Regions from separate parts of the Lentzea sp. NPDC102401 genome, predicted to be linked through region 3. Evidence: riboswitches for the same ligand, from Rfam matches in the RefSeq annotation. Region 3 holds a riboswitch; each other region holds the start of a gene.
What was found. Region 3 has a riboswitch for cobalamin ahead of ACIRG5_RS09265 (CbtB-domain containing protein). Riboswitches for the same ligand answer to the same signal wherever they lie in the genome.
Positions count from the first base shown of each region.

Region 1: linked by a shared signal. The riboswitch ahead of metE (5-methyltetrahydropteroyltriglutamate--homocysteine S-methyltransferase) and the one ahead of ACIRG5_RS09265 (CbtB-domain containing protein) in region 3 are both predicted to bind cobalamin.
Region 2: linked by a shared signal. The riboswitch ahead of ACIRG5_RS18505 (FecCD family ABC transporter permease) and the one ahead of ACIRG5_RS09265 (CbtB-domain containing protein) in region 3 are both predicted to bind cobalamin.

Region 1 is NZ_JBIWKS010000005.1:421,121-430,792, reverse strand. It holds gene ACIRG5_RS20940 (polysaccharide deacetylase family protein) at 1-329, shown strand, start outside; gene ACIRG5_RS20935 (SDR family NAD(P)-dependent oxidoreductase) at 326-1,198, opposite strand; gene ACIRG5_RS20930 (SDR family oxidoreductase) at 1,198-1,923, opposite strand; gene ACIRG5_RS20925 (TetR/AcrR family transcriptional regulator) at 2,017-2,688, shown strand; gene ACIRG5_RS20920 (NPP1 family protein) at 2,689-3,438, opposite strand; gene metE (5-methyltetrahydropteroyltriglutamate--homocysteine S-methyltransferase) at 3,593-5,818, opposite strand; cobalamin riboswitch at 5,926-6,131, opposite strand; gene ACIRG5_RS20910 (TetR/AcrR family transcriptional regulator) at 6,130-6,690, opposite strand; gene ACIRG5_RS20905 (enoyl-CoA hydratase/isomerase family protein) at 6,767-7,507, shown strand; gene ACIRG5_RS20900 (AMP-binding protein) at 7,500-8,876, shown strand; gene ACIRG5_RS20895 (acyl-CoA thioesterase) at 8,873-9,262, shown strand; gene ACIRG5_RS20890 (amidohydrolase) at 9,259-9,672, shown strand, end outside.
Region 2 is NZ_JBIWKS010000004.1:701,785-711,456, forward strand. It holds gene cimA (citramalate synthase) at 1-1,293, opposite strand, end outside; gene ACIRG5_RS18495 (ABC transporter substrate-binding protein) at 1,583-2,560, opposite strand; gene ACIRG5_RS18500 (ABC transporter ATP-binding protein) at 2,557-3,297, opposite strand; gene ACIRG5_RS18505 (FecCD family ABC transporter permease) at 3,297-4,319, opposite strand; cobalamin riboswitch at 4,352-4,471, opposite strand; gene ACIRG5_RS18510 (YciI family protein) at 4,576-4,995, shown strand; gene ACIRG5_RS18515 (3-isopropylmalate dehydrogenase) at 5,068-6,105, opposite strand; gene ACIRG5_RS18520 (S8 family peptidase) at 6,382-9,657, opposite strand.
Region 3 is NZ_JBIWKS010000002.1:802,850-812,521, reverse strand. It holds gene ACIRG5_RS09300 (PD-(D/E)XK nuclease family protein) at 92-937, shown strand; gene ACIRG5_RS09295 (thioesterase family protein) at 937-1,707, shown strand; gene ACIRG5_RS09290 (phosphoribosyltransferase) at 1,780-2,394, shown strand; gene ACIRG5_RS09285 (antibiotic biosynthesis monooxygenase family protein) at 2,355-2,666, opposite strand; gene hisG (ATP phosphoribosyltransferase) at 2,663-3,523, opposite strand; gene ACIRG5_RS09275 (phosphoribosyl-ATP diphosphatase) at 3,539-3,802, opposite strand; gene ACIRG5_RS09270 ((2Fe-2S)-binding protein) at 3,911-4,561, shown strand; cobalamin riboswitch at 4,632-4,766, shown strand; gene ACIRG5_RS09265 (CbtB-domain containing protein) at 4,820-5,008, shown strand; gene ACIRG5_RS09260 (CbtA family protein) at 5,035-5,790, shown strand; gene ACIRG5_RS09255 (HAD family hydrolase) at 5,827-6,453, opposite strand; partial or broken gene ACIRG5_RS09250 (vitamin B12 dependent-methionine synthase activation domain-containing protein) at 6,491-7,971, opposite strand; gene ACIRG5_RS09245 (hypothetical protein) at 8,160-8,357, shown strand; gene ACIRG5_RS09240 (PAC2 family protein) at 8,388-9,287, shown strand; gene ACIRG5_RS09235 (hypothetical protein) at 9,434-9,607, shown strand.

The sequences.
Region 1 (9,672 bases), on a different contig from region 3:
ACGCCCAGATCCGCAGGACCGGGTACAGCGGCGACATCCACTTCCGCCCGCCCAACGGCAAGAAGCTCTTCGCCCTGCCGCACTACCTGAAGGAACACAACCGCACGACGGTCATGTGGGACGTGGAACCGGACTCCGAAGGCACGCCCACCACGCAGCAGATCGCCCAGCAGACCCTCGCGGAGACCAAGCCGGGCTCGATCATCCTGCTCCACCCCATGTACGCGAGCCGCGAGCAGACCCGGCAGGCGCTCAGGCCCGTCATCACCGGGCTGAAGGAGCGCGGTTACCGGTTCCTCACCGTGTCCGCGCTCCTCGGCAGCCGTTAGATCAGGTCGGCCAGCTCCACCCGGCGCAGGAACTCGCCGCGCACCCGGTCCGCCACCGCGTTCACGACCTCGGCACCGTCGGCGGACGGGTCGATGTGCACCCGGAACGGCGGCTTCGAAGAGCCGACCACGTCCACGATCGCGTCCGCCACGGCACCGACGTCCGCCCACGACGGCTCCAGTTCGGCGAGACGGCCTCCCACCTGGTCCATCAGGCCGGGGTAGAACTCCTCGTACTCCGCGGCACGCGAGGTGTCGGCGGGGGTGCCGCTGTGCGCGAAGTGGTTGGTGCCGTGGGTGAAGGCACCCGGCACGACGATCGTGGTCTCGATGCCGAACCGCAGCAGTTCGGCGCGGTAGGAGACGGCGACCGCGTCCATCGCCGCCTTGGCCGCGAAGTACGGGGCCAGGTACGGGGGAGTGCCGCCGCGCGTCGAGCTGGAACCCACCCACACGACGTGGCCGGAGTGCTGACCGCGCAGGTGCGGCAGGGCGGCGCGGTTCACGCGCTGGGTGCCCAGGACGTTGACGTCGTACAGGGCCGCGTACTGCTCCGGCGTGAAGGCCTCGGCCGGGCCGGTGACCATGTGGCCGGCGTTGTGCACGACGACGTCCAGACGCCCTCGGTCCGCGATGATCGACGCGATCGCGGCGTCCGCGGACTCCTGCGACTGCACGTCGAGCTCGACGGCGTGCACGTCGGCCTTGTTCTCGGCCCCGAACGCCCGAAGTTCCGCCACGGCGGCCGAGTTGCGGCCCGAGGTCTCCCGCATGCCCGCGTAGACGGTGTGGCCGGCAAGGGCCAGCCTGCGGACCGTCAGCGCGCCGAAACCGCTGGACGCTCCCGTGACGACGATGACCTTGCCCATCAGATGATGCCCCCGTTCGCACGAATGGTCTGGCCGTTGATCCAGCGGGCCGGGCCCGCCAGGAAGGAGATGACCTCCGCGATGTCGCCGGTCGAGCCGAGCCGCTCCAGCGGCGGCTGCTTCGCGAGGGTGTCGATGGTCGCCTGGTCCTTGCCGTCGAGGAACAGGTCCGTGGCGGTGGGGCCGGGGGCGACGGTGTTCACGGTGATGTCCCGGCCGCGCAGCTCACGGGCCAGGATCAGGGTCAGCGCCTCGACGCCGCCCTTCGACATGGCGTAGGCGCCGTACTGGGGGAAGCGCAGGCCCACCACGGACGACGAGACGTTGATGATCGCGCCACCGTCACGCAGCCGGCGTGCGGCCTGCTGGGACACGACGAACGTGCCGCGGGCGTTGGTGCGCATGATGCGGTCGAACGTGTCGAGGTCCATGTCCGCGACGGTGCCGAGCGGCATGATGCCCGCCGAGTTCACGACGACGTCCACGCCGCCGAAGGTCTCCACGGCCAGTTCGAACGCGGCGGTGACGGCTTCCTCGTCGCCGACGTCGGCCTGCACGGCGACGGCCTGGCCCCCGTCGGACTTGATCTTCTCCACGGCCTCGTCGGCCGCGGCCTTGTTGCCGGCGTACACGATGACGACGGCCGTACCGTCGGCGGCCAGACGCTCGGCGGCAGCCCGTCCGATGCCCCTCGATCCGCCGGTGACGATCGCAACGCGAGTCATAGCAACACTCCTAGCTGGTGTTTCCGTCGTTACCTAAATCAACGTAGCACCGATATCGAATCAGTGCTACCACTGATGTGTTATCGTCGTTACATGGACACGAGAGAGCGTCTGGTGAAGGCCGCGGCCGACCTGCTCGTCGAGGGCGGCAAGGAAGCGGTGTCCACGCGCGCGGTCGCCTCGGCGGCCGGGGTGCAGGCGCCGACGCTGTACCGGCTGTTCGGCGACAAGGACGGGCTGCTCGACGCCGTGGCGGCGTTCGGCTTCTCCGACTACCTCGCGACCAAGCACGCGATGGGCGCCAGCGACAACCCCGTCGACGACCTGCGCAGGGGGTGGGAGCTGCACATCGGCTTCGGCCTGGCGCGGCCCGCGTTCTACCTGCTGATGTACGGCGAGCCGCGCAAGCGGGCGGCGCGGCTGGAGGCGGACGCGATGCTCCGCGAGATCATCAGCCGCATCGCGTCGGCGGGCCGGTTGACGGTCCCCGTCGAGCAGGCGGCGCAGTTCGTGCACGCGGCGGGCATGGGCGTCGTGCTGGCGTTGATCGCGACGCCGGAGGAGGACCGCGACCTGGAGCTGATCACGTTCTCGCGGGAGCAGGTGATCAGGGCGATCACGACGGACGTCGCACCGGACGAGCCGACGGACATCCCGAGCCGGGCGATCGCACTGAGGGTGGCACTGGAAGAGGACCCGCCCCTGATGCTGTCTCCAGCGGAACGGGCCCTCCTGGCCGAGTGGTTGAACCGTGTGGCGAAATAGCTACGCGTTCGGGTCGAACGCGATCCCGGAAGGCTTGGCCTGACCGAGGTTGTAGTTGAACGCGCTGTCCTTGATCGCCAGGGACGCGCTGCCGAAGTTCGCGTTCACGAGCTTGTCGCGCACCCCGGCGGGGAAGCGGTCCCAGCTGACCAGGGCGGGGTACTGGTAGACCCCGTAGTGGTTCTCCGCCTGCTCGCCCGCACCCGCGAGCCGGAAGCAGTGCGTGCTGGCGCCGTCCTTGTGGTAGATGATCTTCGGGTGGTCGCCTTCCCACTGCACGTTGGCACGCGGGTGGGTCTTGTACTTGCCGTGCTCCGAGGTCGAGACGAACTGGGCCACGTCGTTCTGCACCCAGACGATCACGTGCTCGATGTCGTGGCGGTGGCCGCAGCAGTCGATCAGCGGCACGGCCTGGTCCTTCTCGAAGTACAGGTCGTACAGGTAGGCGCACCAGCCGTTGTTGCACTTGGAACGGCTGTAGGAGTTGGTGTTGTCCAGGTCTGACTTGTCGTGGCAGTTGCCGTTCAGCGCGCCGGAGTTCTTCAGGCCGGGCGCGATGTCACCGGTCGGCGAGATCGCCGGGGTGGGGTAACAGCCGTCGCCGTCGTAATCGAACGCCGGCTGCCACTTGCCGTCGGCCGCCTCGTAGTTGGCGGGGATGGCCCGGGGCGGGTCAGCGAGCGCGATGCCGGGGAACAGTGCCGTGATCAGCAGTGCGCCGGCGAGCGCGGACAGGAGCTTCTTCCTCAACTTCAGGCCTCCGGGGTGCAGGGGAGTGAGGCTTGCGAGGCCGAAGGTGGTACATGAACCACGTTCACGTCTAGGTGCTTCGCCAAATCTTTGCCATACCGGGAAATTCACAACCTCGGGACGGAATCGATCACGTCCCGAGGTCGCGCTCTCATCAGCCCAGGTGGGCGCGTACCCGGTTGGCCGCGGCGACCAGGTTTCGCAACGCCGGCTCCACCTCGGCGTAACCGCGAGTTTTGAGCCCGCAGTCGGGGTTGATCCACAAACGTTCACCTGGCACCGCGCGTACCGCTTCGGTGATCAGCGCGGCGATGTCGTCCTCGCCCGGCACCAGCGGCGAGTGGATGTCGTAGACGCCGGGACCGATGCCCCGCGGGAACTCCAGGCCCTCCAGGATCTCCATCTTGGACCGTGCGGCCTCGATGGTCGTGACGTCGGCGTCGAGGTCGGAGATCGCGCCGATCACCTCGCCGAACTCCGAGTAGCACAGGTGCGTGTGGATCTGGGTGCCCGGCGTCGCGCCCGCGGTGGCGAGCCGGAACGCGCCGACCGACCACTCCAGGTACGCCGGTTGGTCCTTCCGGCGCAACGGAAGCAGCTCGCGCAACGCCGGTTCGTCGACCTGCACCACCCGGATCCCGGCGGCCTCCAGGTCGCGGATCTCGTCGCGCAACGCCAGCGCCACCTGGTTCGCCGTGTCGGCGAGCGGCTGGTCGTCGCGGACGAACGACCACGCGAGGATCGTCACCGGGCCGGTCAGCATTCCCTTGACCGGCTTGGACGTCAACGACTGCGCGTAGGTGCTCCACGGCACCGTCATCGCCTTCGGGCGCGAGATGTCGCCGTGGATGATCGGCGGCCGCACACACCGCGACCCGTACGACTGCACCCACGCGAACTCCGTGCTGGCGAAGCCTTCCAGGTGTTCGGCGAAGTACTGGACCATGTCGTTGCGCTCGGGTTCGCCGTGCACCAGCACGTCCAGGCCGATGTCCTCCTGCAGGTCGATCACGCGACCGATCTCGTCCCGCATCCGCTGCCCGTACTCGTCCTCGGTGATCTCACCGTTCCTGACCGCCGCGCGTGCCCTGCGGATGTCGCCGGTCTGCGGGAACGACCCGATCGTCGTGGTCGCGAGGGGCGGCAACCCGAGCCGGGCCTGCTGGGCCGCGGCACGGTCCTCGTACGGCGCGCGGAGGCCGTGCTCCGGCCGCAACGACGCGATGCGCGCCCGGACGTGGTCGTCGCGGCGCGGGCTGGGCACCTGGTGCCTCGCCTCGTCGGCCCAGCCGCCGTCGGCCCCGTCGCGCAAAGCCTTGCCCAGCACCACGATCTCGCGCACCTTCTGCCTGGCGAACGCCAGCCGTGCCCGCACGTCCGGCTCCAGGGTCTCGGCCTCCAGGTCGTACGGCACGTGCAGCAGCGTGGAGGACGACGACACGACGACCTCGCGCGCCGAACCCAGCAGTGTCGCGGCCTTCGCCAGCGCGGCGTGCAGGTCGGTGCGCCACACGTTGCGGCCGTCGACCAGACCTGCCACCAGGATCTTGTCGCGCAACGCGGGGATCGCCACCGACGTGTCCGGTGCGCTGACCAGGTCGATGCCGATCGCCTCGACCTGCGAGGAGGCCAGGATCGGCAACGCCTCGCCCAGGTCGCCGTAGTAGCCGGTGACCAGCAGTTTCGACCTGCCAGGCAGCCCGCTCAGCGTCCGGTACGTGCGGCGCAACGCGTTCAGTTCGGCCGGTGTGCGGTCGGCGGCGAACGCCGGTTCGTCGATCTGCACCCACTCGACGCCCTCGACGCGCAGGCGGCCGAGTAGTTCGACGTACGCCTCCAGCAGGCGGTCGAGCAGCGTCAGCGGTGCGAAACCGGGGACCGTGCTCTTGGCCAGCAACAGGTACGTGACCGGACCGAGCAGCGCGGGCCGGGTCGTGATGCCGAGTTCGAGCGCCTCGCGGTACTCGGCGATCGGCTTGTCGCCGGCCAGCCGGAACTCGGTGTCCGGGCCCAGTTCCGGCACCAGGTAGTGGTAGTTCGTGTCGAACCACTTCGTCAGTTCCAGGGCCGCGGCGCCGTCCCGGCCGCGTGCTGCCGCGAAGTAGGTGTCCAGTTCGGACAGTCCGAGGTCGCGGAACCGCTGGGGGATCGCGTCGAAGAGGAACGAGGTGTCGAGCACCTGGTCGTAGAACGAGAACGTGTTCGACGGCACGGAGTCCAGTTCGGACAGTTCGGTCCAGGTCTGCGCCCGCAGGTTCCTGGCGGTCTCCCGCAGTGCGGCTTCGTCGATCTTCCCGGCCCAGTACTGCTCGACCGCGCGCTTCAGTTCGCGCTTCGGTCCGATCCGGGGATAGCCGAAAACAGTGCTGCCAATGGTCACAAGCTCTCTCCTCGCGAGCGTGCGGAAGCACCGGAGACACGCGAGCAGGGCGGCACGGAGCCGCGCCCGTCAGCCCGCCCGAGAGGCTCCGGAGCACCGCGCACCGGGTCGGCGCGCGGACCGGCGGCAGGTCTTCGGACTCGTGGGCGTCTCGCGCGCTCCTACCGGCCGTCGCTTCCCAGATCTGGCAGACCCAGTGCTTCTGACGGCTTTCGTTCCCACTCACCGCTGCGGGGCAGTCCCGGACTCGCACCGGGTTCCCTTTTGCTCCACCCGGAACGAGTCCGGGTGAACCGCTGGCAGTACCGACACTAGCGGGACGCGCCGAGCATGCCCAGCGCCATGGCCGCGTATTGGATGGTGAGATCACTCAAGTCGACCGGCCCGGCGGGGGAGTACCACCGGGAGACGCCGCTGCACATCTCCAGCAACGCCAGCCGGGCGACGCTCGGATCGGCCACCGTCAGCTTGCGCGCCCTCACGCCGTCGTCGATCGCGTCCTGCCAGAAGTGCTCGTAGCGGTCGCGCAACGCCACGATCTCCTCGCGGCCCTCGCCGGTCAGCGCACGCATCTCGCCGTCCACCACCGCGGTCTCGCGCGGCTTCTCGGCGTGCGCCCGCACGTGCATCTTGACCAGTGAGACGAGACGGTCCGTCTCGTCGCCGGTGATCTGCTCGGCCTTGCCGATCAACTCGGTGAGGCTCGTGCGCATGATCTCGACCAGGAGATCTTCCTTGGTGCCCATGTAGTGGTAGAGCGTGGCCGACGAGAGCCCGGCGGCCTGCGCGAGGTCGCGGATGCCGGTGCCGTGGAAGCCGCGTTCGGCGAACAAGCGCACGGCGGCCTCGCGGACCCGTTCCTCCGTCGTCATCTGCTGCCTCCCTTGACCGCCTGGACGCCCTCACTCTAGCGTCAGGGCCGATCGATCGATCGATCGAAGGGGAGAGATGACCGTCGACTACTCCTGTGCCGAGGGCATCGCGCAGGTGCACCTGAACCGTCCGGAACGGCTCAACGCCGTCGTCCCGGCGCTGGTCGAGGACCTGCTGGCCGCGTTCGCACGGGCACGTGAGGACGGGGCGCGGGTGATCGTGCTGGCGGGCCGTGGCAAGTCGTTCTGCGCCGGCCACGACCTGAAGGAGCCGGTCCCGGTCGAGACCGAGGAGCAGACGCGGGCACGGCTGGAGCGCATCCAGGACGTGACCCGGGCGATCCGCGACTTCCCCGGCATCGTGATCGCGGCGGTTCACGGCTACGCGCTCGGTGCGGGCGCGGAGTTCGCGCTGGGATGCGACCTGGTCGTGGCGCAGACCAGCGCGGAATTCGGGTTTCCCGAGGTCGGCGTGGGGCTCAGTGTGACGGGCGGGATCTCCAGCCTGCTGCCGAAGCTCGTCGGCCTGGCGCGCGCCAAGGAGATGCTCCTGCTCGGGGAACGGATTCACCCTCCCCGCGCGCACCAACTGGGGCTGATCAACTCCTACGCCCTGAACCACGAGAAGCACGCGATGAAGCTCGCGCGCCGCATCGCCGAACAGCCACCGGTCGCGGCCGGGCTCGCGAAACGGGCGCTCGACCTGGGCCTGGACTCGACGCTGGAGCAGGCGATGGCGACCGAGGTCGACCACGCGATCGTCACGAGCCTGTCCGGCGAGGGGGACGAGCCGCGGGAGGAGTTCGGCCGTGGCTGACCTGATCTCCGCGCTGCGGACGGCCGTGACGCGATGGCCGGACAAGACCGCGTGGACGTTCGATCCGGGCGGCGCGTTCACGTTCGCCCAGATCGACGCGCTGTCCGACGGGTACGCGCAGGCGTTGCGGGACAGGGGGATCCGCGCGGGTGACCGGGTCGGGATCATGCTGCGGAACGTGCCGGAGTTCCCGCTGGTGTGGTTCGCGCTGATCAAGCTCGGTGCCACCGCCGTGCCGCTCAACGTCAAGTACCGCTCGGCCGACGCCGATCACGTGCTGCGGACCGCCGAGGTGGCCGCCGTGGTCAGTACCGAGGAGTTCCGGCCGCTGCTCGCCGATCACGTGGTGCACTTCGTCGAAGAGCTTGAGCCCGCCGACGGGTTCGTGCAGGGCGAGGTGGCCGCGCCGGTCAGCCTGCAGTTCACCTCAGGTACCACGGGAAAGCCGAAAGCCTGCGTGCTGTCGCACTCCTACTGGCTGACGCTCGGCGGCAGCCTGGCCGAGCACTTCCCGCACCTGAGCTCCGACGACGTGATGCTGACGGCACAACCGTTCCACTACATCGATCCACAGTGGAACGTCGTCGCGGCGCTGCTCTCCGGCGCGCATCTCGTGGTGCTGGACGGCTTTCACCCGTCCTCGTTCTGGGCGAAGGTCCGCGAGCACGGCGTGACCTACTTCTACTGCCTCGGCGCGATGCCGGCGTTGCTGCTGCGCATGCCGCCCGACCCGCTGGACCGAGAGCATTCCGTTCGAGTCGTGCAGGCCTCGGCGATCCCGCCCGCCCTGCACGCCGAACTGGAGGAGCGGTGGGGTGTCGGCTGGTTCGAGGCGTTCGGCATGACCGAGACCGGCGCCGACCTCCGCATCACCGCCGAGGACCACGACCGGTTCGTCGGCACGGGCTGTCTCGGGCTGCCCGCGCCGCATCGCGAGGCCAGGATCGTGGACGGCGAACTGTGGCTGCGCGGCCCCGGCATGATGGACGGCTACCTGGGCCTGCCCTCGCCGTTCGCGGACGGCTGGTTCCGCACCGGCGACCTGGCGCGGATCGAGGACGGCCGCGTCTACCACCTCGGCCGCAGCAAGGACATGATCCGGCGCAGCGGCGAGAACGTGGCCGCGCACGAGGTCGAGGAAGTACTGATGTCGCACCCGTCGGTGCGGCTCGCGGCCGTGATCGGCGTTCCGGACGACATTCGCGGTGAGGAGGTGAAAGCGTTCGTCGTCGGAGAAGTCACTGATCAGGAGCTCGCCGCGTTCTGCGCGGAAAGACTGGCGTCGTTCAAGGTTCCGCGTTTCTGGGAGTTCCGCGAGGATCTACCGCGCACCCCGTCCGAACGCGTCGCCAAGGAGCTGCTGCGGTGAGCTTTCACTGGGAGAGCCCGGTCTTCTTCGATGAGCTGGACCTGAACGGCACCTTGCACAACTCGCGGTTCGCACTGCACGTCGAACGAGCCCAGTCCGCGCTGTTCGAGTCGATGGGTTTCGGCTGGTCGTCCTACGCCGACCGCGATCCAGACCTGAACTACGTGGTCAAGGAACTGCACGTCGAGTTCAACGCGGCCTTCACCGCGCCCGGCGTGCTCCCGGTCGAGATCACCGCCGACCGCATCGGCACCACCAGCGCCCGCTACGGCTTTCGTTGCGGCCGTTACGCCTCCGGCTACCGGGTGATCGTCAAGGTCGGCCAGGACGGCCGTCCCGCACCGTGGAGCGACTGGTACCGCATGGCTTTCGAAGGGCTCTCATGATCAGGGCGGACCTGCTGCTGACGAACGCCGAGTTCGTGACGCTGGACGGCCCGGCATCCGCGCTCGCCGTGCTGGGCGACCGGATCGTGGCGCTGGAGGAGGTCCCGGCCCGCGAGGTCGTCGACCTTCAGGGCGCGACCGTCACGCCGGGCTTCCACGACGCCCACAACCACATGGCGTGGTTCGGGCTCACTCTGTCCGAAGTGGACTGCCGGGTCACGAGCCTCGACGCGCTCTACGCGGCAGTCGAAGCCGCGCCGGACGGCGAGTGGGTCGTCGGCCACGGCTACGACCAGAACAAGTGCGGTGGCCACCCGACCCGCGACGGCCTGGACCGCGTCGCGCGCGGCCGCAAGGTGTGGATCAAGCACACGTCCGGCCACATGTGCGTGGTGAACACGCCCGTGCTG
Region 2 (9,672 bases), on a different contig from region 3:
CCCCGCCACGTGCACCTTGACCGTGGCCTCGGACACGATCTCGCCGTCCGAGCGGTGATCGAGCACGACCCGGTAGGACTCCAAGGTGAAGGGTGGAGTGTCCAGTTCGGACAGCTCGGTGCGCAGCAGGAGCTCCATCGAGGCGTCGGCGGCCTCGAACGACCAGCCCTTCGCCTCCAACTCCTTCACGCGCTTCAACGCGCTGCCGACCTCGGTCCCCCGGCCGGCCAGGTCGAGCCCGAACTCACGTCCCTTGAGTTCGATGCTCGCCCGACCGGCCATCTCGGTGACCAGCACCCGCATGTCGTTGCCGACGGTGTCCGGATCGATGTGGTTGTACAGCTCCGGATCCACCTTGATCGCGCTCGCGTGCAGACCCGCCTTGTGAGCGAATGCTGACGACCCGACATAGGCCTGGTGGGTGTCGGGTGCGATGTTCGCGATCTCGGCCAACGCATGGGAGACACGGGTGAGCTCGGCCAGCGCTCCGATCGGGAGCACCTCCATGCCGAGCTTGGTCACGAGGTTTCCCACGACGGCGAACAGGTCCGCATTGCCTGCCCGCTCGCCATATCCGTTGGCGGTGCACTGAACGTGCGTCGCGCCCGCCTGAACGGCCGCGAGTGTGTTCGCCACCGCGCAGGACGTGTCGTCCTGGCAGTGGATTCCTACCCGGAAACCGGTCTTCTCGACGACCTCCGCGACCGTCTCCGCGAGCCCCAACGGCAACTGCCCGCCGTTGGTGTCGCACAGCACGACGACGTCCGCGCCACCCTCCACAGCGGACTCCAGCACGCGCAACGACGTGTCCGGCGAGAACGCGTACCCGTCGAAGAAGTGCTCGGCGTCGAGAAAAACGCGCCTTCCGTGGTCCTTCAGGAACCGGACGGTGTCGCGCACCATCTTCAGGTTCTCGCCGGCGTCCGTGCGCAGTGCGCGCTCGATGTGCCTGAGGTCCGACTTGGCCACCAGCGTGACCACCGGCGCCTGACTGTCGAGCAGCGCCTTGACCTGCGGGTCTTCCTCGACCTTGACGCCGGCCTTGCGCGTGGCCCCGAACGCGACCAGCTTGGCGTGCTTCAACTCCAGGTCCCCGGCCGCGGCACGAGCGAAGAACTCCGTGTCCTTGGGCAGTGCGCCAGGCCAGCCGCCCTCGATGAACCCGACGCCGAGCCCGTCCAGCAGCCGCGCGACCGCGAGCTTGTCCGTGACGGAGTACGAAATGCCCTCACGTTGTGCGCCATCGCGCAACGTCGTGTCGTAGACGTGGAACTCGTCGGTCGGGCCGGCCATCGGGGTTCATCTCCTCATCCGGGCAAACAAAAAGACCCCCCGCGGGATGCGAGAGGTCTGCGCGTCGGGTGCCAGGGGCGGCAACTACCCGACGCGCTCGTCAATAATGATGGCAACGTGCTGAAGCATGTCGGCGATGCTGCCACAGCCCGGCGCGGTGTACCAAGCGACGGGAGGAAATCTCCCACTATCTGGTCACGGGTTCACGCCTGTGACTGAACGCGAAGCGCCCTTCCGCTGGAACAGGAACCGGCCGCCGCACCCGCCCCGCGCGGTGCCGCGCGACGCCTCACCCCTGGGACAGGAACTTCGCGAACGCCTCGATCGAAGCCGCGTTGCGAGGCGACTCCACCAACGCCGCATACGGCAGCGAGAAGAACCGCTTCCCCCGAACCGCGGGCGAGTTGGCGAGCGGGGCGAAGCCCTCCAGGAACGCCTGCTTCTGCTCAGGGGTGTTCGCCTCCCCGTCCGCGTAGTCCACGATCAACACGACATCCGGGTCCCGCTGCACGACGGTCTCCCAGTTGACCGTCGTCCAACTGTCGTTGAGATACCCGAAGATGTTGTCCCCGCCGGCCTTCGAGATCACGTCCTGAGGCGCGGCGTTCTTCCCGGACGTGAACGGCTGGTCCTGCCCGCTGTCGTAGAGGAACACCTTCGGCCGAGGCTTGCCCTCCATCAACCGTCCGGCGGCGGCGATCTGCTCCTGGTACCCCTTCACGAGCTCCTCGGCCTTCGCCTCGACCCGGAAGATCTTCCCGAGGTTGCGCAGGTCCGTGTACAGCGCGTCCAGCGCGGGCATGATCCCGCGCTGCTTCCCCACCCCGTTCCGGCAGGCCTCGGTCAGCTGGTACGTCCCGATCCCCAGAGCCTTCAACGAGTCCGGCGTGAACCCGGTGCTCTCGCTGAACCCGTAGTTCCACCCGGCGAACACCAGATCGGCGTTGACCCCCTGCACGACCTCCTTGGAGATCTTGTCGGACAGGTGTTTCACGCTGCCGAACTCGGCCTTCCACGGCGAGGTCCGCACGTCGACGGTGTCGACACCGGACACGACGTAACCCGCCATCCGGTCCTTCAACCCCAGCGCGAACATCAACTCGGTGATGCCGGTGTCGTTGGTGACCACTTTGGACGGAATCCTGTCGAACGTGACCTGCTGACCGCAGTTCGTGACGGTCACCGGGTCGGACGCGGAGGTGTCCTGGGCGACCGTGGCGCCGCAGCCGGAGATCAACAGCACAGCCGCGCACACAACAGTTCTCAAGGGGTGACCTCCTGGTCGAACAGGAGCTGGGGAACTCCCGTGGTCGGATGCCGCACGACGTGCGCGGTGACGTGGAAAACCTTGGCGATCAGTTCAGGTACGAGAACGTCCACAGGCGTGCCCGACGCGACGATCCGTCCTTCGTCCAGCACGTACAGCCGATCGCAGAAGGAAGCGGCGAGGTTCAGATCGTGCAGAACCGTCAGAACCGTGACGCCCAGCCCACGCGTGAGCCTCAACACGTCGAGCTGATGCCGGATGTCGAGGTGGTTGGTGGGCTCGTCCAGCACGAGCACGCGCGGCTCCTGGGCGATCGCGCGAGCGATGAGAACGCGCTGACGCTCCCCACCGGACAGACTGAGGAAGCTGCGCGAAGCGAGATGCGAAACGTCCACGGTGGACAGTGCCTCGGAAACCACCCGGGAATCACGCGCGGGATCGCGGTCGTGCGGCAGCCTGCCCATCTCCACGACCTCGGCGACCGTGAAGTCGAACTCGACCTGCGACTCCTGGGTCAGTGCGGCTAGGTGGCGGGCGACGTCGTGTCGTTTGTGGACGTTCTCGCCGTCGAGCAGGACGGTGCCGGCGTCGGGCTTGAGCGCCCGGTACACGCAGCGCAAGGTCGTCGACTTGCCGCTGCCGTTGGGGCCGACGATGCCGACGACCTCACCAGAGGCGGTCAGCGAAATGCCGGAGATGATGTTCCGGACGGTGACGTCGTGCAGCTCGACGCGCATCAGCGGCCTCCGAAGACGTAGGACCTGCGGCGCATCAGGAAGATGAAGCACGGCACGCCGAGTGCGGCCGTGATGACGCCCAGCGGCAGTTCCTCCGGCGCCGCGAGCATCCGCGCGGCCACGTCGACCCAGACCAGGAACGACGCTCCGGCCAGCGGTGCGAGGGCCAGGACCTTGCGGTGATCGGCGCCGACGACCATGCGCGTCAGGTGCGGCAGCATCAGCCCGACGAACCCGACGGCACCGCTGACCGCCACCAGCACGCCGGTCATGGCGGCGGTGACGATGAACAGGTGCGTGCGGAACCGGTCGACCGCGACGCCGAGCGTGGTCGCGGTCTCGTCGCCCATCGCCAGCGCGTTGAGCTGCCGCGCCTTGGTCGCCAGGTAGACGATTCCGGCCGCGGTCACGACGGCGGCGACGGGCAGCGACTGCCAGTTCGCCCCGCCGAGGCTGCCGAGCAACCAGAACATCGCGGCCCGCGCCGCCTCACCGCGCGGCGCCTGGAACACCAGCAGCATCGCCACGGCGGAGAACCCGTACGCGAGCGCAGTCCCGGTCAGCACCAGCCGCAACGGTGTGAGCCCTCGGCTCGTGCGCGCGGTGATGTAGACCAGGGCCGTGGCGCCGAGACCGGTCAGGAACGCCCCCACCGACAACGCGTAGACGCCGAGGCCGGACAGGATTCCGAGCGTCGCCACGGCCGTCGCCCCCACGCTCGCGCCCGACGAGATGCCGAGCACGTACGGGTCTGCCAACGCGTTGCGCACCATCGCCTGGATCGCGACGCCGACGGTGCTCAGACCCGCTCCCACGACCGCGGCCAGCAGCACGCGGGGAAGCCGGATGTCCCAGACGATGTGGTACTGCCCGGCGAGATCGGCGGGGATCGTGCCACCGGTCAGCGCCGCCCACAGCAGTTCGAGCGTGAGGTCGAACGGAACGGAGACCGGGCCGAGCGCGACGCCCGCGACGAGGCTGACGGCGAGCACGCCGACGAGCGTGCTGATCTTGGAGAGCACTGGGTCCTTCCCGCAGTCCACGGCGGAGTCGGAAGTTCTCGGGCACCGTGAGCGGGTGTTCGGGCTCGTCCCAGGTGGGACCTACCGTTGCGGGTCAGCGCCGGACTTCGACCGGTCTTCCCCCACGCACGACTGACCCGACCCTACCTGCGAAAACAGAAAGTTCGAAAATTCTCCGGGTGTGATGTCGATCCGGTCCGCGGCCCGTTCGACCTGTGGACGTCACCGAGGAAGACACCGAGCGAGGAGATCCACCGTGAAGTACATGCTGATCATGCGCGCCACCGACGAGGCCTACGCGAACATGGGCGAGTTCGACTTCGACAAGATGCTGGAGATCGTCGGCGCGTTCAACGAGGAACTGATCCGCGCCGGTGTGCTGCTGGCCGCCGAGGGTCTCTCCGAACCGTCCGAGGGCGTCGTCGTCGACTACTCCGCCGAACCGCCGGTCGTCACGGACGGCCCGTACGGCGAGACCAAGGAGCTGTTCAACGGCTTCTACCTGCTCAACGTGTCCTCGAAGGAGGAGGCGATCGAGTGGGCCAAGCGCATGCCGCTGATCGGCCCGGGGTTCAAGACCGAGATCCGGCGCGTGCCGACGATCGACGAGTTCCCGCAGGACAACGAGTGGATCAAGAAGGAGCGCGCGTGGCGTGAGGCCAACGGCCAGCTCTGACCGACGCGCGGAAACGCCGAAGCCCCGGCCGGAAGATCCGGCCGGGGCTTCAAAACGTCAAGCGGATGAACCTCAGCCAGTGCGGACGTTCGACGACACGAGTGCCGCGAGACGGTCGCCGATGGCGTAGGTGGCCCCAGGCGACTGGTGGTCCCTGGTAGCGAGATCAAAGGCCACGGAGGCCTCGATCCGGCGGGCCGACTCGTGCTCGCCGAGGTGGTCGAGCAGCAGCGCGACCGACAGCACGGCGGCCGTCGGGTCCGCGATGCCCTGGCCCGCGATGTCCGGCGCCGAACCGTGCACCGGCTCGAACATCGACGGGTTGCGGCGGGTCACGTCCATGTTTCCCGACGCGGCCAGGCCGATGCCACCCGTGACGGCGGCGGCGAGGTCGGTCAGGATGTCGCCGAACAGGTTGTCGGTGACGATCACGTCGTAACGGCCCGGGTCGGTGACCATGTGAATGGTCGCCGCGTCCACGTGCTGGTAGGCCACGGTGACGTCCGGGTGCTGCAGCGAGACCTCCTCCACGACGCGCGACCACAACGAGCCGGCGTGCGTGAGGACGTTCGTCTTGTGCACCAAGGTCAGGTGCCGGCGCTGACGGTTCGACGCACGCGCGAAGGCGTCCCGAACCACGCGCTCGACGCCGAACGAGGTGTTCAGCGAGACCTCGGTGGCGATCTCGTGCGGCGTGTCCTTGCGGAGCAGGCCGCCGTTGCCCGCGTACGGGCCTTCCGTGCCCTCGCGGACCACCACCATGTCGATCTCCGGCGGGTCCGCGAGCGGGCTGCGGACACCGGGGTAGAGACGAGCCGGGCGGAGGTTCACGTGGTGGTCGAGTTCGAAGCGCAGCCTCAGAAGCAGGCCCCGCTCCAGAATTCCGCTCGGCACCGACGGGTCGCCCACCGCGCCGAGCAGGATCGCGTCGTGCTGGCGAAGCTCTCCCAGCACCGACTCGGGCAACAACTCTCCCGTGGCGTGCCAGCGCGCCGCGCCGAGGTCGTAGCGAGTGATCTCGGCCGCCGGAACGACCTCTCCGAGGACCTTCAGGGCCTCAGCGATGACCTCGGGCCCGATCCCGTCTCCTGGGATCACTGCGAGCCGCATCCACACACCTCCCAGGTGTCAGTCCCCAATTGGTGGGACTACTTTCCTTCGCGAAAGGCTACCGGCATCCAGGCCGCCCGCCGCATGCCGGACACCCCATCGGGGTGTTATCTCCCGTACTGCGGGACACCCACACGGCCCATATCCCACTTTCGAGTGTCACTCGACCGCAGGAACGGGGTCGCGTCAAGGGGTGACGGCAGGCAGTTCCTGGCCGTGACGTGCCGAGAGGCCCGGTTCCCAACGAGGAACCGGGCCTCTCGTGAAACATCCGATCTAGTAGGCGCCGCCCCGGCCACTCGACTTCACCAGGACGACCGACGCGCGGTCACCGTTGGCGTTGTGGTGGTTGAGGACCAGCAGCCCGTCGGACTTGTCGGCCTTCAGCGAGGCCTCGTTCTTGTTGACGACGAGCGCGGTGCCCGGCTTCGCGAGGTACGAGAGCGCCGCGTCGCCGCCGCCCTGCGCCCACAGACCCGGCTTGAGCGGGTCGTAGGACAGGTTGCGGTCGATGACGTCGACGAGCTTGTTCGCGTTGCCCGGCGCGGCGTAGTAGCCACCGACGCCCACGACGTACGAGAGGCGAGCCGTGTCCTTCGTCGCGTCGATGCCCAGTGCGCTCAGCAGCACCGGCAGGACGACGACGTTGGTGTCCTGGACGTTCGCGTCGACGTCGCCGAACAGGCCGTTCACGCCCTGGATGTCGACGGTCTCGCCCGTCTTCAGGTCCACGGTGGACGCGACCAGCAGGTCGGTGTCGGTCAGACGGGTCGCGAACACCTCGAAGTCCGCCGTGCCGTCACCGTTGGTGTCGATGTCGACGAACGGGATGGTGTTCTTGCCCAGGTTGTACCAGTTGCCCCAGGTCGCGACACCGAACGCGAGCAGCGCCTCCTCAGGCTTGCCCTGCGCCTTGGCCAGCGGGGCCGTGGAGGCCGCGCCGACGTAGCGGAGGTCGCCGCCCTTGGCGGTCTCGTTGAGCGCGCAGTTCTCGGTGACGTTGCGCTTGCAGTCGCGCAGCTTCGGCGACTGGGCCTGCAGCTCGAGAACGCTGATCAGCGAGCGGTAGGCCTGCGAGCCGGTGCCCTGGTCGATGCCCTTGCCGGACACGTTCAGGACGGCCTGCTTGCTGTTGCCCGAGAACTTGAGGCTGGACGCGGTCTTGATGTCCGCGACCGGCTTCGGCGCCGAGTAGACCGACAGGCGCAGCGGCACGGTGGCACCGGCGGTCGGCGTGAAGGTCACGCGACCGGAGGCGTCCGCGAGGAACTGGCGCGGCACGTCGAGCTGGTTGGCCTCGACGGTCGAGTCGACCGTCTTGCGCAGCGCCTTCGGGTCGTCGATCTTCAGGGTCACCTTGACGCGCGCGACTCCGCGCGGGCTCAGCTTCACCTTGTCCTGCGAGAGCACGTAGCTCACGCCGGGGATCGTCGTGGCCGCGGTGTAGCCGACCTTGTACTCCACGGCCTTCGTGGACTTGTTGACCAGCTTGATGGTCTTGGACTTGGAGACGGCCTTGGCGACCTCGACGACGCCGAAGTTCGCGCTGACGTAACCGTTGTCCTCCTCGACGTACGCGAGGACCTGGTTGTCGATCGCGGACTTGCCGTCCACGCGGCCGGTACCGACCCGGTTGGGCGCGAAGGTCTTGCCGTCCTCCTTCACGTCCGCACCGGCGGTGTTCATGATCGAGGCCTTGACCTCTTCCAGCGTCCAGTCCGGGTGCGCCTGGCGGACCAGGGCGGCGATGCCGGCGACGTGCGGGGACGCCATCGACGTACCCGAGATCACCAGGCGGTCGTTGCCGGAACCGACGGCGGTGGACGAGATCGTGTCACCGGGGGCCGCGACGTCCGGCTTGATGGACTGGCCGCGGGTGCCACGGCTGGTGAACGCGCTCGGGGTGTCCGAAATGGACTGGTCGTACGTCGGCACCGTGGTGCGCAGGACGCCTGCCAGGCGAACGGTCAGCGTGCCCGCGTCCAGCAGCGGGCGCACCTGGCTGGTGGCGTCACCGGTGAACTGGAAGACCGGGATGGTCGCGTTGCCCGCGATGCCCGCGTTGAAGTTGTTCAAAGTGGACGACAGCACCACGCCCGCGGCACCGGCGGCCTGCGCGTTGTTGGTGCGGCCACCGGAACCACAACGGCGCGTCGCGTCGTTGTCGTCCCACTCGAGCCACACGTACTTGCCCGCGAGGGCCTCGGTGATCGGCTGGCAGCCGTCGAGGTTGCCGGCCTGGGTCAGCTTCACGACCGGCAGGGTCTTGTCGTAGTCCAGGTAGCCGGTGAAGTTCTGGCTGTACTGGCCGGGCTTCGCGCCCTGTCCGGTGACCACGGCGCCGTCACGAAGCACGGACGAGTCGCGCACGGACGCGACGGTCAGCGCCTCGGGCGTGTTGCCCGGCGAGCCGCCGATGTCGTAGAGGTCGCCGCCGTTGCCCGCGGAGAAGACCGGCATGACGCCGACCTTGTACAGCTTCTTCACGAAGAGGCTGTCGGGGTCGTCCGGGGCGCCGTAGTCGGAGCCGAGCGACAGGTTGACCACGTCGAGGTGGTCGGAGAAGTCGCCGTCACCGTCGGGGTCGAGCGACCAGTCGAGCGCCTGCGAGGTGACGTTGGTCGAGCCCTCGCAGCCGAAGACCTTCAGCGCGAAGATCTGGGCCTTCGGCGCGGTGCCGGGGCCGATCTTCATCTCGTTGAGCTTCGCGGCGTCCAGCTTGGTGTAGTCACCCTTGAACGTGCTGCCGTCGGCGTTCTCGCCGAAGCCGGCCGTGGTGCCCGCGACGTGCGAGCCGTGGCCGTTGCAGTCGATGGGGTTCGGGTCCGGCTTCGGCGTGTTGATCGCCGGGTCGGTGCTCTCCCCGTCGTAGTCCTCGCCGACGAAGTCGTACCCGCCGACGACCTTCGCGGTCGGGAAGTTCGGGTCCTTCACGCGCGGGTCGACGGCCTTGAACGCCTCGACCGTGCCGGGGCCGCCGAAGTTCGCGTGCGTGTAGTCGACACCGGTGTCGATGATGCCGACGCGGACGTCGTCGCCGAGCTTGCCGTACTGCTGCCAGACGTTGAGCGTCCTGGTGAGCTGGACGGCGTTCGAGTTCTGGCGCTTCTTCGGCACGACCGGGTAGACGGCGAGAACGTCCTGGCGCTGGGCCAGTTCGCGGACCTTCTGCGCGTCGGCCTTCACGACGACGCCGGGGACGCCGTTGGAGGTGCGGTAAAGCTCCTTGGTCTGCGTGTCAGCGCTCTTGAGCTGGCCGACGACCTGGTCGACCGTGGCCGACGTGTCGTTCTTGGCCTGCTTGGCGGCCTGCTTCGCGACCTCTTTGCCCTGGCTCTTCTTCTCGTCGAACGCGTCGACGGCCGGCTTGCGGTCCAGCGCGACGAACGCGGTGACCGAGCCCGCGGCGTTCAGCCTGGGAGAAACCTTGAGGTGCAACGCTTTCGCGTCCAACCCGTGCGCACCCTTGACCGGCTGCGCGAGCGGTTCGCTCTGCGCCTGTGCCGTGGCAGGTGCGATCAGCAGTGTGGTGATGGCAGAGAACACCACCAGACTCGATCGTCTCTT
Region 3 (9,672 bases):
CCTCCCCGAGCTCGCCCTCGTCGGCTTCGGGCTAGGGGTTGTCATGGTGGCGAGAACAGAATTGTCAGACCTCTGTCCTAGGGTGCGAACCATGAGCACCACGTTGCGCAGGCCCGCGCTCTCGCCTTCCCGGGCAGGGGACTTCAAGCAGTGCCCGCTGCTCTACCGGTTCCGCGCGGTCGACCGGCTGCCGGAGAGGCCGACGAAGGCGCAGGTGCGCGGCACGGTGGTGCACGCGGTGCTGGAAGACCTGTTCGCCCTGCCCGCCGCCGACCGCGTGCCCGACCGCGCGCGTTCGATGATCACGCCGGCCTGGGAGCGCGTGAAGGCCGAGCGCCCGGAGTTCTCGACGCTGTTCGAGGTCGAGGGCAGCGAGGAGGAGGCGGAGTGGCTGGCGTCCGCCACGAAGCTGCTCGACGGCTACTTCGGCCTCGAGGACCCCCGGCGCCTGGAACCGGAGTCGCGCGAGCTCCTCGTCGAGTCCGAGCTGCCGTCCGGCGTGCTGCTGCGCGGCTACATCGACCGCGTGGACGTGGCCCCGACGGGTGAGATCCGCGTCGTGGACTACAAGACCGGCGCCGCCCCCCGCGAGGTGGGCGAGGCGAAGGCGTTGTTCCAGATGAAGTTCTACGCGCTGGTCCTGTGGAAGCTGCGCGGCGTCGTCCCCCGCCAGCTGCGCCTGATGTACCTGGCCGACCGCCAGGCCCTCGCCTACACCCCGGACGAGTCCGAACTGGCCCGCTTCGAGCGCACCCTCGACGCGATCTGGCAGGCCATCATGCGCGCGGCCCCGACGGGCGACTTCCGCCCCAACCCCAGCCGCCTGTGCGACTACTGCGACCACAAGGCCTTCTGCCCGGCGTTCGACGGCACCCCGCCGCCCTACCCCGGCTGGCCGGAGCCCGACGACACCGAGACCCTCCAGGACCGCGACTGATGACGGCGTTCTACCTGCCGCTGGGCGACGACACGTTCCGCTCCACCGAGCACACCGTCGGCCCGTGGGGCCCGGACAGCCAGCACCTCGGCCCTCCCTCGGCGTTGCTGGTGCGCTCGCTGCTCGCTCTGGGCAACCCGTCGTCTTCGCTGGCCCGCGTGACGTTCGAGGTGCTCGGCCCTGTGCCGGTGGCCGATCTCACGGTGTCCACTTCGGTCGAACGCCCAGGCCGCTCGGTAGAACTGCTCGCGGCGTCGCTGTCCCACGAAGGCCGTGCGGTGCTGACGGCGCGTGCGTGGCGCATCGTCGACTCGGACACCACGGCCGTAGCGGGAGGCGAAGTCCTCGCTCTGACACCGCCCGCTTCCGCCGCACCGATGGAGATCCCGGACTTCTGGGGCGGTGGCTACCTCGCCGCCGTCGAGTGGCTTTCCGTGTCGGGCGGCATCTTCACGCCGGGCGACGCCCAGGTGTGGGCCCGCCCCCGAGTGGCCGTCGTCGAGGGCTTCGACCCCTCACCGGAAGAGCGACTGTTCTCCGTCGTGGACTCGGCCAGCGGCGTTTCGTCCCGTGTGGACATTCGCAAGTGGTACGCCATCAACACCGACCTGACGGTCCACCTGCACCGCCGTCCCGTCGGCGAGTGGGTGGGCATGGACGCGCGGACGACCATCGGGCCGGACGGGGTAGGGCTCGCGACCAGCGTGGTGCACGACGTGGAGGGGCCGGTGGGCACGACGGCGCAGGCGCTGTTCGTGCGCGAACGCTGATACCGGGCCCGCGCACGCCACCGTCGCGGGCCTGTTCCGCTGAGCCCGGAGTCGCGTAGCGTCAGCCTGACTGTGAAGAGGTTCGCGAACCGGCAGGAAGCGGGCCGCGCCCTCGCCGCGCGACTCGCGGACCTCCCGTGGCACGACCCGCTGGTCCTGGGCCTCCCCCGAGGCGGCGTTCCAGTGGCCAAAGAAGTAGCGCGACACCTCAACGCCCAACTGGACGTCGTCGTGGCGCGCAAGATCGGCGCCCCAGGCCATCCGGAATACGGCGTGGGCGCCGTCACCGCGGACAGCGAACCCATCTACGACCCGAGAGTGCTGCGAGCCCTGAACCTCACCGAAGAGCAAATGGGCCGCACCTGCGACGAGGAACGCGAAGAAGCCAGAAGACGCACGGCCCTCTACCGCGGGGACAAGCCGCTCACCCTCAAGGACCGCGACGTGATCCTCGTGGACGACGGCCTGGCCACCGGAGTCACGGCCAGGGCGGCGCTGCACTGGATCGCCCAGCACGAACCGCGGTCCACGACCCTCGCCGTCCCGGTGGCCGCCAGAGAATCGCTGGCCGCGTTCACGACGCCGGTGATCGCGATCCTTCTCCCGCGCCGCTTCGGCGCGGTCAGCCGCTGGTACGAGGCCTTCGATCAGATCACGGACGAAGAGGTGCTCAGCGCGCTCTCGTAGTGCTCCACCACGGGGAACGGCGAGTAGAAGCGGTGCAGCAGAGCCGACCACTTCGCGTAGTCAGGCCCCTGCCGGAACCCGACGGTGTGCGATTCGACCGAGTCCCAGCGCACGAGCAGCAGGTAGCGCGACGGCGTCTCCAGGCACCGCAGCAGTTCGAGACCGCGGAAGCCCGGCGAGGCGGAGATCAGCTCCCGCGCCTCGCCGAACGCCCACTCGAACTCCTCGGCAGAACCCGGCAGCACGTCCAGCAGGGCGTGCTCCGTGATCACAGCCGGCAGAACCTGATGTCCGAGGCCAGCACGGCCTTGGCACCGATCGCGGCCAGCTCGTCCATCACCTTGTTCGCCTCCTTGCGCGACACCATCGCCCGCACGGCCGCCCAGTCGGGGTTGGCCAGCGGCGCGACGGTCGGCGACTCCAGGCCCGGAGTCAGCGCGATGGCGTCGTCGAGGATCGAACGCGGGCAGTCGTAGTCGAGCATCAGGTACTGCTGCGCGAACACGACGCCCTGGATGCGGGCAGTCAGCTGCTTCTTGGCGGCGGACAGCTCCGAGCCGTGGCGGTGGATGAGGACCGCCTCGGACTCGCAGATCGGCTCGCCGAACGGCACCAGGTCGTGCTGGCGCAGGGTGCGGCCGGAGCCCACCACGTCGGCGATCAGGTCGGCCACGCCCAGCTGGATCGAGATCTCCACGGCGCCGTCGAGCCGGATCACCTTCGCGGTGATGCCGCGGGCCTTCAGGTCGCGGCCCACCAGCCTCGGGTACGCGGTGGCGAGGCGCTTGCCTTCGAGGTCGGAGACCTTCCAGTCGGTGCCGCGAGGCCCCGCGTAGCGGAAGGTCGACGAGCCGAAGCCCAGCGCCAGCAGCTCCTCGACGGAGTTGCCGTTGTCGTCGGCACCCGAGTCGGCGGCCAGGTCGCGGCCGGTGATGCCGAGGTCCAGGTCGCCGGACGCCACGTAGATCGCGATGTCCTTGGGGCGCAGGAAGAAGAACTCGACCTCGTTGTTGTTGTCGAGCACGGTCAGGTCGCGCGGCTCGTGCCTCTGCCGGTAGCCGGCCTCGGTGAGCATGGCGGAGGCGCGTTCAGCGAGCGCGCCCTTGTTCGGGACTGCAACGCGCAGCATGTGAGAAGTCTTCCGTCAGAGGTACTTGTAGACGTCTTCGAGGGTGAGCCCACGGCCCAGCATGAGCACCTGGAGGCGGTAGAGCAGCTGCGAGATCTCTTCGGAGAGCTTCTCGTCGGACTCGTACTCGGCGGCGATCCAGACCTCGCCCGCCTCCTCCAGGACCTTCTTGCCCTGCGCATGGACCCCGGCCTCGAGCGCAGCAACGGTGCCGGAACCCTCCGGCTTGGTGGCGGCTCGTTCGGTCAGTTCAGCGAACAGGGAATCGAAGGTCTTCACGGCACGACATCCTCCCATCCCGGCGACCCCCGTCCACACCGCGGTCGCATCTGTCCCAGGCCGTGGACGCGATCTGTCCTGCATGGACACCCGGTAGCGTGAACTTCTGTGTCTGAGTTCGCCGAGGTCCTCGAAGCACTCCGCCGCGTGCGCGGAATCAACCCGTTCTTCGCGCTCGACGTCGGCCGCCCGGACGAGTCCTGGCTGCCGGGAACGGCGCTGCTGGAGGGCCCGGCGCTCAGGACCACGATCGACGCCATCGCGATCCGGTACAAAGCGGAAGAACCACGCGTAGCGGCCAGCCTGTTCTTCCTCAGCTACACGGCGCGGCTGCTCAGCCCGCTCACGGCCGCGGGCATCCCGATCGACGTCCGCCCGGAGAACCTCTGGTGGCAGCACCACCCGGCGAACGGCCTGAGCGTCCGCATCGACCAGCCACGACTGGGCCCGGAGGCCGCCCAAGCGCTCGCACCGGTGGTGGAGGCGATCCAGGACGTGACCCCGGTGGCGCGTGGATTGTTGTGGGGCAACGCCATGTCGAACATCGCGGGCGCGCTCAAAATGGTTGTGCGCGCACGCATGCTCACCGCCGAGGAAGCGGAAGAACGCGGCGAACGGCTCATGAGCGCCCCGCCGTTCGAACAGGCGGGGGAATTTCTGACTTTTCCCGGAGAGGTCTCGTTCCGGCGTCGGTCGTGTTGTCTCTACTACCGCGTCGCCGCAGGTGGGAAGTGTGGTGACTGTCCACTCGTGAAGTGAGGAACGCAACAACTCTTATGGCCGGTTGTGCTTAACGGGCCGATCAACTTACGGTGCACGCGCCGCAGTGACGGGAAGCCGGTGAAAATCCGGCGCGGTCCTCGCCACTGTGACCGGGAAGCGATCCCCGCCGAGCACGTCACTGGCCCTCGCGAGAGGGCTGGGAAGACGCGGGGGCAGCGTTGATCCGGGAGTCAGGAGACCGGCTGCGGCGCCGCAAGGAGAGTTGACCTTCCACGAGGTATGGAGGAGCCCGTCATGACGAGCCCCGCAGCAAGCCTGTCCGCCGTCCGCGTGCCCAAATGGGCCTTCGCCGTCTCAGTGCTCGGCCTGATCGTCACCTACCTGGTCCTGCAGGAGAACGGCCTCGCGCTCGGCGCGGGTTCCGAGTTGCTGCACGAGTTCTTCCACGACGGGCGCCACGCGCTCGGCGTGCCCTGCCACTAGATCCCCCGATCCCAGGCAGGGAAGACATGACGACGACGTACAAGTCCCTTGCGCTGCGCGGAGTCGCGGCCGGCGGTGTCGCCGGTGTCGCCTCCGCGCTCGTGCAGCTCCTGGTGACCGAGATCCCGATTCGCGCCGCGCTCGCGGTCGAGGAGGCCCGGGAACCCGCCGGTGAGGCCGGCCACCCGCACGGCGGCGAGGAAGAGCTGGTCAGCCGCGGCGCGCAGATCGCGGGCGGCATGCTCGGCGTGGTGATCGTCGGCATCGCGGTGGGCCTGGTGTTCGCCACGGCCTACGCGCTGTCGAAGCGCTGGTTCACCGGCAGCACGCCGTTCAGCCGCAGCTTCGCGTTCGGTGCCGCGGTGTTCGGTGCCGTGGCATTGCTGCCGTGGCTCAAGTACCCGGCCAACCCGCCCGCCGTGGGCGACCCGGAGACGGTGAACTACCGGACCGCGCTCTACCTCGGTGTGGTGGTGGCCGGTCTGGTGATCGTGTGGGCCGCGAGCTGGCTCGCCGAACAGCTGCGCGCGCAGTCGCAGCCGGTGCGGACCACGGCCGTGCTGCTCGCGGTGGCCGCGGCCGTCGCGGTGGTGCTGCTGGCGTTCCCCGCGCCGCCGGACACGATCCCCGCGGACATGCCGGTGAACGTGCTGTGGCAGTTCCGCCTCAGTTCGCTCGCCCAGCTCGCCACGCTCTACGTCGGCATCGGCGTGGTGTTCGGCCTGCTGATCGACCCGGCCGCGCGCAGGGCCAAGGCCCCTGAGAAGGCCGCTGTCGCCTGATGGTGTGGGGTGGCCACGCGGCCACCCCACACCCGTCTAAAGAGACTTCAGGACCTCGGCGTCCACGCCGACCAGCGAGTCGCGGAAGATCCGCCGCTCCCCCGCCGCCACCTCGACGTCGCACGGCACGACCAGCACGGTGCACCCGGCCGCCACCGCCGCGGCCACTCCGGTGGGCGAGTCCTCGATCGCCACGCACCGCGCCGCGTCCACTCCCAGCAGCCGTGCCGCCTTCAGGTACGGCTCGGGCAGCGGCTTGTTCAGCCCGTCCACCTCGTCGCCGCACACGGTGACGTCGAACAGGTCCCGCCCGATCGTGTCCAGCGCGACCTCGGTCAGCGAGCGCTCGGTCGACGTCACGAGAGCCATCGGCACGCCCGACGCGCGCACCGCCCGCAGGGCCTCGGCTGCGCCCGGACGCCACGGCAGGCCCGCGCGGAACACCTCTTCGGTGCGGCGGGAGATCCAGGCGGCGCCGTCGGCCATGTCGGCCTCGGTGGGCTCGATGCCGACGTCGGCGAACAGCAGGCGCATCGTCGTCGGTACGTTGCTACCGACCATGCGTTCGCGGGTGTCCGGGGAGAGCACGCCGCCCAGCTTCTCCGCGTACTCGTAGAGCGGGATGTCCCACAGCTTCTCGGAGTCCAGCAGCGTGCCGTCCATGTCCCATAGGACACCGTGAAGATCAGACACAGCCAGGTCAGACATTGAAGTACTTCGCCTCCGGATGGTGCGCCACGAAGGCGTCGGTGGACTGTTCCGGGTGGAGCTGAAGTTCCTCGGACAGCGAGACCCCGATGCGCGACGGATCGAGTAGCTCGACGACGCGCTTGCGGTCTTCCATCCCGGGGCAGGCGCCGTAGCCGCGCGCCGCTGTGGCCGAGTGTGAAGTACTCCTCGGCGGCGACGGTGCCGCCGGTGGGCCGGACGAGTTCCTCGCGGACTCGCTCGTGCCAGTACTCGGCCAGCGCTTCGGTGAGCTGGACCCCCAGTCCGTGGACTTCCAGGTGCTCACGATACGCGTTCTCGCCGAACAGTTCGTTCGCGTGGCCGGCGATCGGCGGGCCTGTCGTCACGAGACGGAACGCGATGACGTCGACCTCGCCGGACTCCTTCGGGCGCCAGAAGTCGGACAGGCACGACCTCCGATCCCTTCTCCGGCGCGGAAAAGTGAACCGGAAGCGCTCAGCGGACGAGCTGGCGGGTTCTTCCAGAACGACTAGATCGTCGCCGTCGGAGACGCACGGAAGTAGCCGCGGACGACGGCGGCGTGGGCAAGAACACCTTCCGCGGCAAGGCGTTCCATCCGGTAGCGCAGGCGTGGGCGGCCCTCGGTCGCGACCGGGTCCTCGTAGGCCGGGCCGCTGCCGCGCACGCCCTTGAGGCCCCACTGGGCCAACGTCGCACGCTCGTCCAGCGACGCCGAGCAGTCCGCGACCGGGATGCCCTTCACGACCCGGCTGCCCAGAACGGCAGGGCCGGGATCGGGTTTCCGACAGCCACGTCGGAGCGACCGGTCACGACTTCTTCCTCCACCGCAACGGCTTTGCGGCCGCGGCGATGCGCGGGGAACGTTCGCGACGGGCCTTGCGTTCCGCGGCCTTCTCCCGCATCTCGGCGTCCAGCACAGGAGCCTCGCCGCGCTTGGCGGCCATGATCGAGTCCTTCAGACGCAGGCCCTCGAAGGCGTCGCGGGCGTAGCGGGCGTCGCCGAAGTACATCTCCGTCAGGTCGTTCAGCACCTGACGGGGCGGCCAAGCTCAGTCCGAAGGAGACGTTCGACAGGCCCAGAGTCGTTCACACGTCCGGAAAACGACGCTTGAGCTCACGGATCGTCTCGACGGCGTCGCGGCGCACCTCCTCCTGGCCGGTGGAGATCGGGAACGTCAGGCAGTCGACGATGATGTCGCCGACGCGCATGCCCCAGTCGGTCGTCAGGTCCTCCCAGGTGGCGACGCGAACCTTCCACTCGGCCGTGCGGGCCTGGCCCTCGTCGTCGATGCACAGCGCCACGACCGCCGCGCCGCGCTCCGAGACGAGCCGCATGATCTTCCGGAACCGGGATTCGGGACCGTCGCCGTCCTCGTAGTTCACCGAGTTGACGACACCGCGGCCGCCAAGGCACTCCAGACCGGCCTGGAGAACCCTGAGCTCGGTGGGGTCGAGCACGATCGGCAACGTGATCGGGACGTACCGGCCCTCGGCGGTCGTCGCGCGCTCGGCGGTCGTCGCGCGCTCGGCGCCGAGCACGAACCGGGAGGTCGCGGACTTGCCGAACTCGTTCGCGACCTCCCGCGCCGCGTTCGGACAGGTGGAGGATCTGGTCCGGAATGTCGTGCTCGGCCAGGTTCGCGAGGTTCGCGCCGACCGTGTTCGTCTCCACGGCGTCGCACGACGTCCGGGCGGGGGACGTTCAGGATCTCGTCGCAGCCCTCGAGACCGTTGAAGTCGTCCGGGGAGAGGTCGACGGCCTGAAGCAGGGCGCCGTCAGCGACGACAACGCGGTTCACCAGCGCTTCCAGCAACGGCGACTCTCCGCGATCGCGCATGGGCCAAGCCTACGATGAGTTGACTGGCCGAACCCGTAGTCTGGCGCCGTGAACGATCCGTCCCAGGAATCCCCGACCCCCTCGAACCCGCGCATCCCGCTCACGGCTCCGATCATGGTCTGTGCGTTCGAAGGCTGGAACGACGCCGGCGACGCCGCCAGCACCGCGATCGAGCACCTCCAACTCACCTGGGACGCCACCCCGCTCGCCGAGATCGACCCGGACGACTACTACGACTTCCAGGTGACGCGCCCCACCGTGCGCATGGTGGACGGCGTCACGCGAAGGGTCGACTGGCCGACGACGCGGCTGTCGGTGTGCCGCCCTCCCGGTTCCGACGTGGACGTGATCCTCGTGCACGGCATCGAACCGAACATGAGGTGGCGCAAGTTCGCCGCCGAGCTGCTGGGCCACATCGACGCTCTCGGGGTGACGACGGTGGTGACGCTGGGCGCCCTGCTGATGGACACGCCCCACACGCGCCCGGTCCCGGTCACCGGCACGGCCTACGACGCGGACGCCGCCGAGAAGTTCGGCCTGGAGCACTCGAAGTACGAGGGCCCGACCGGCATCGTCGGCGTGTTCCAGGACGCGTGCGTGCAGGCGGGCATCCCGGCGATCTCGTTCTGGGCCGCCGTGCCGCACTACGTGTCGCAGCCGCCCTCCCCCAAGGCCACGCTGGCCCTGCTGCACCGCGTGGAGGAGGTGCTCGACATCGAGGTCCCGCTCGGCGCGCTGCCGGAGCAGGCCGAGGAGTGGGAGCGCACGGTCACCGAGATGGCCGACGAGGACGAGGACGTGCGCAACTACGTGCGCGCCCTGGAAGAGCGCGGCGACGCGGAGCTGCAGATCACCGAGGCCTCGGGTGACGACATCGCCGCGGAGTTCGAGCGCTACCTGCGCCGCCGCGGCCGTGGTCCGGGCTGGCCGTCGGCCGGCCCTCGCTAGCCGCCATCTTCACGCAGGTCAGAAGCCGTCTCGGTCATGTGGACCGGGACGGCTTTTTCACGCTTCCGAGTGATCGAGTCGAGGATTCCAGACGCCGAGGAATGGGTAACAGGATCCATCTCCAGACAGGAACCACCGTGTCTCTCGTGCGCAAGATCGTTGTCGGCCTTGCTGCGGGCGGCGGCGTGCTGTTGGCCGTGTCTCCCGCCAGTGCAGCTCCCCTCTCCCCCGTCGACTCCCTCGGGGAGAACGGTCCTCACACGACCGTGAGCGACGCCAGGGAGTCGTTCCAAGGCTTCACCGCGGGCCTCCACGGCTAGAAACTTAGCGACAACAACCACTTTTCGGCACCTTCCCCCGCTCGCCCCCATAGGGTGAGCGGCGG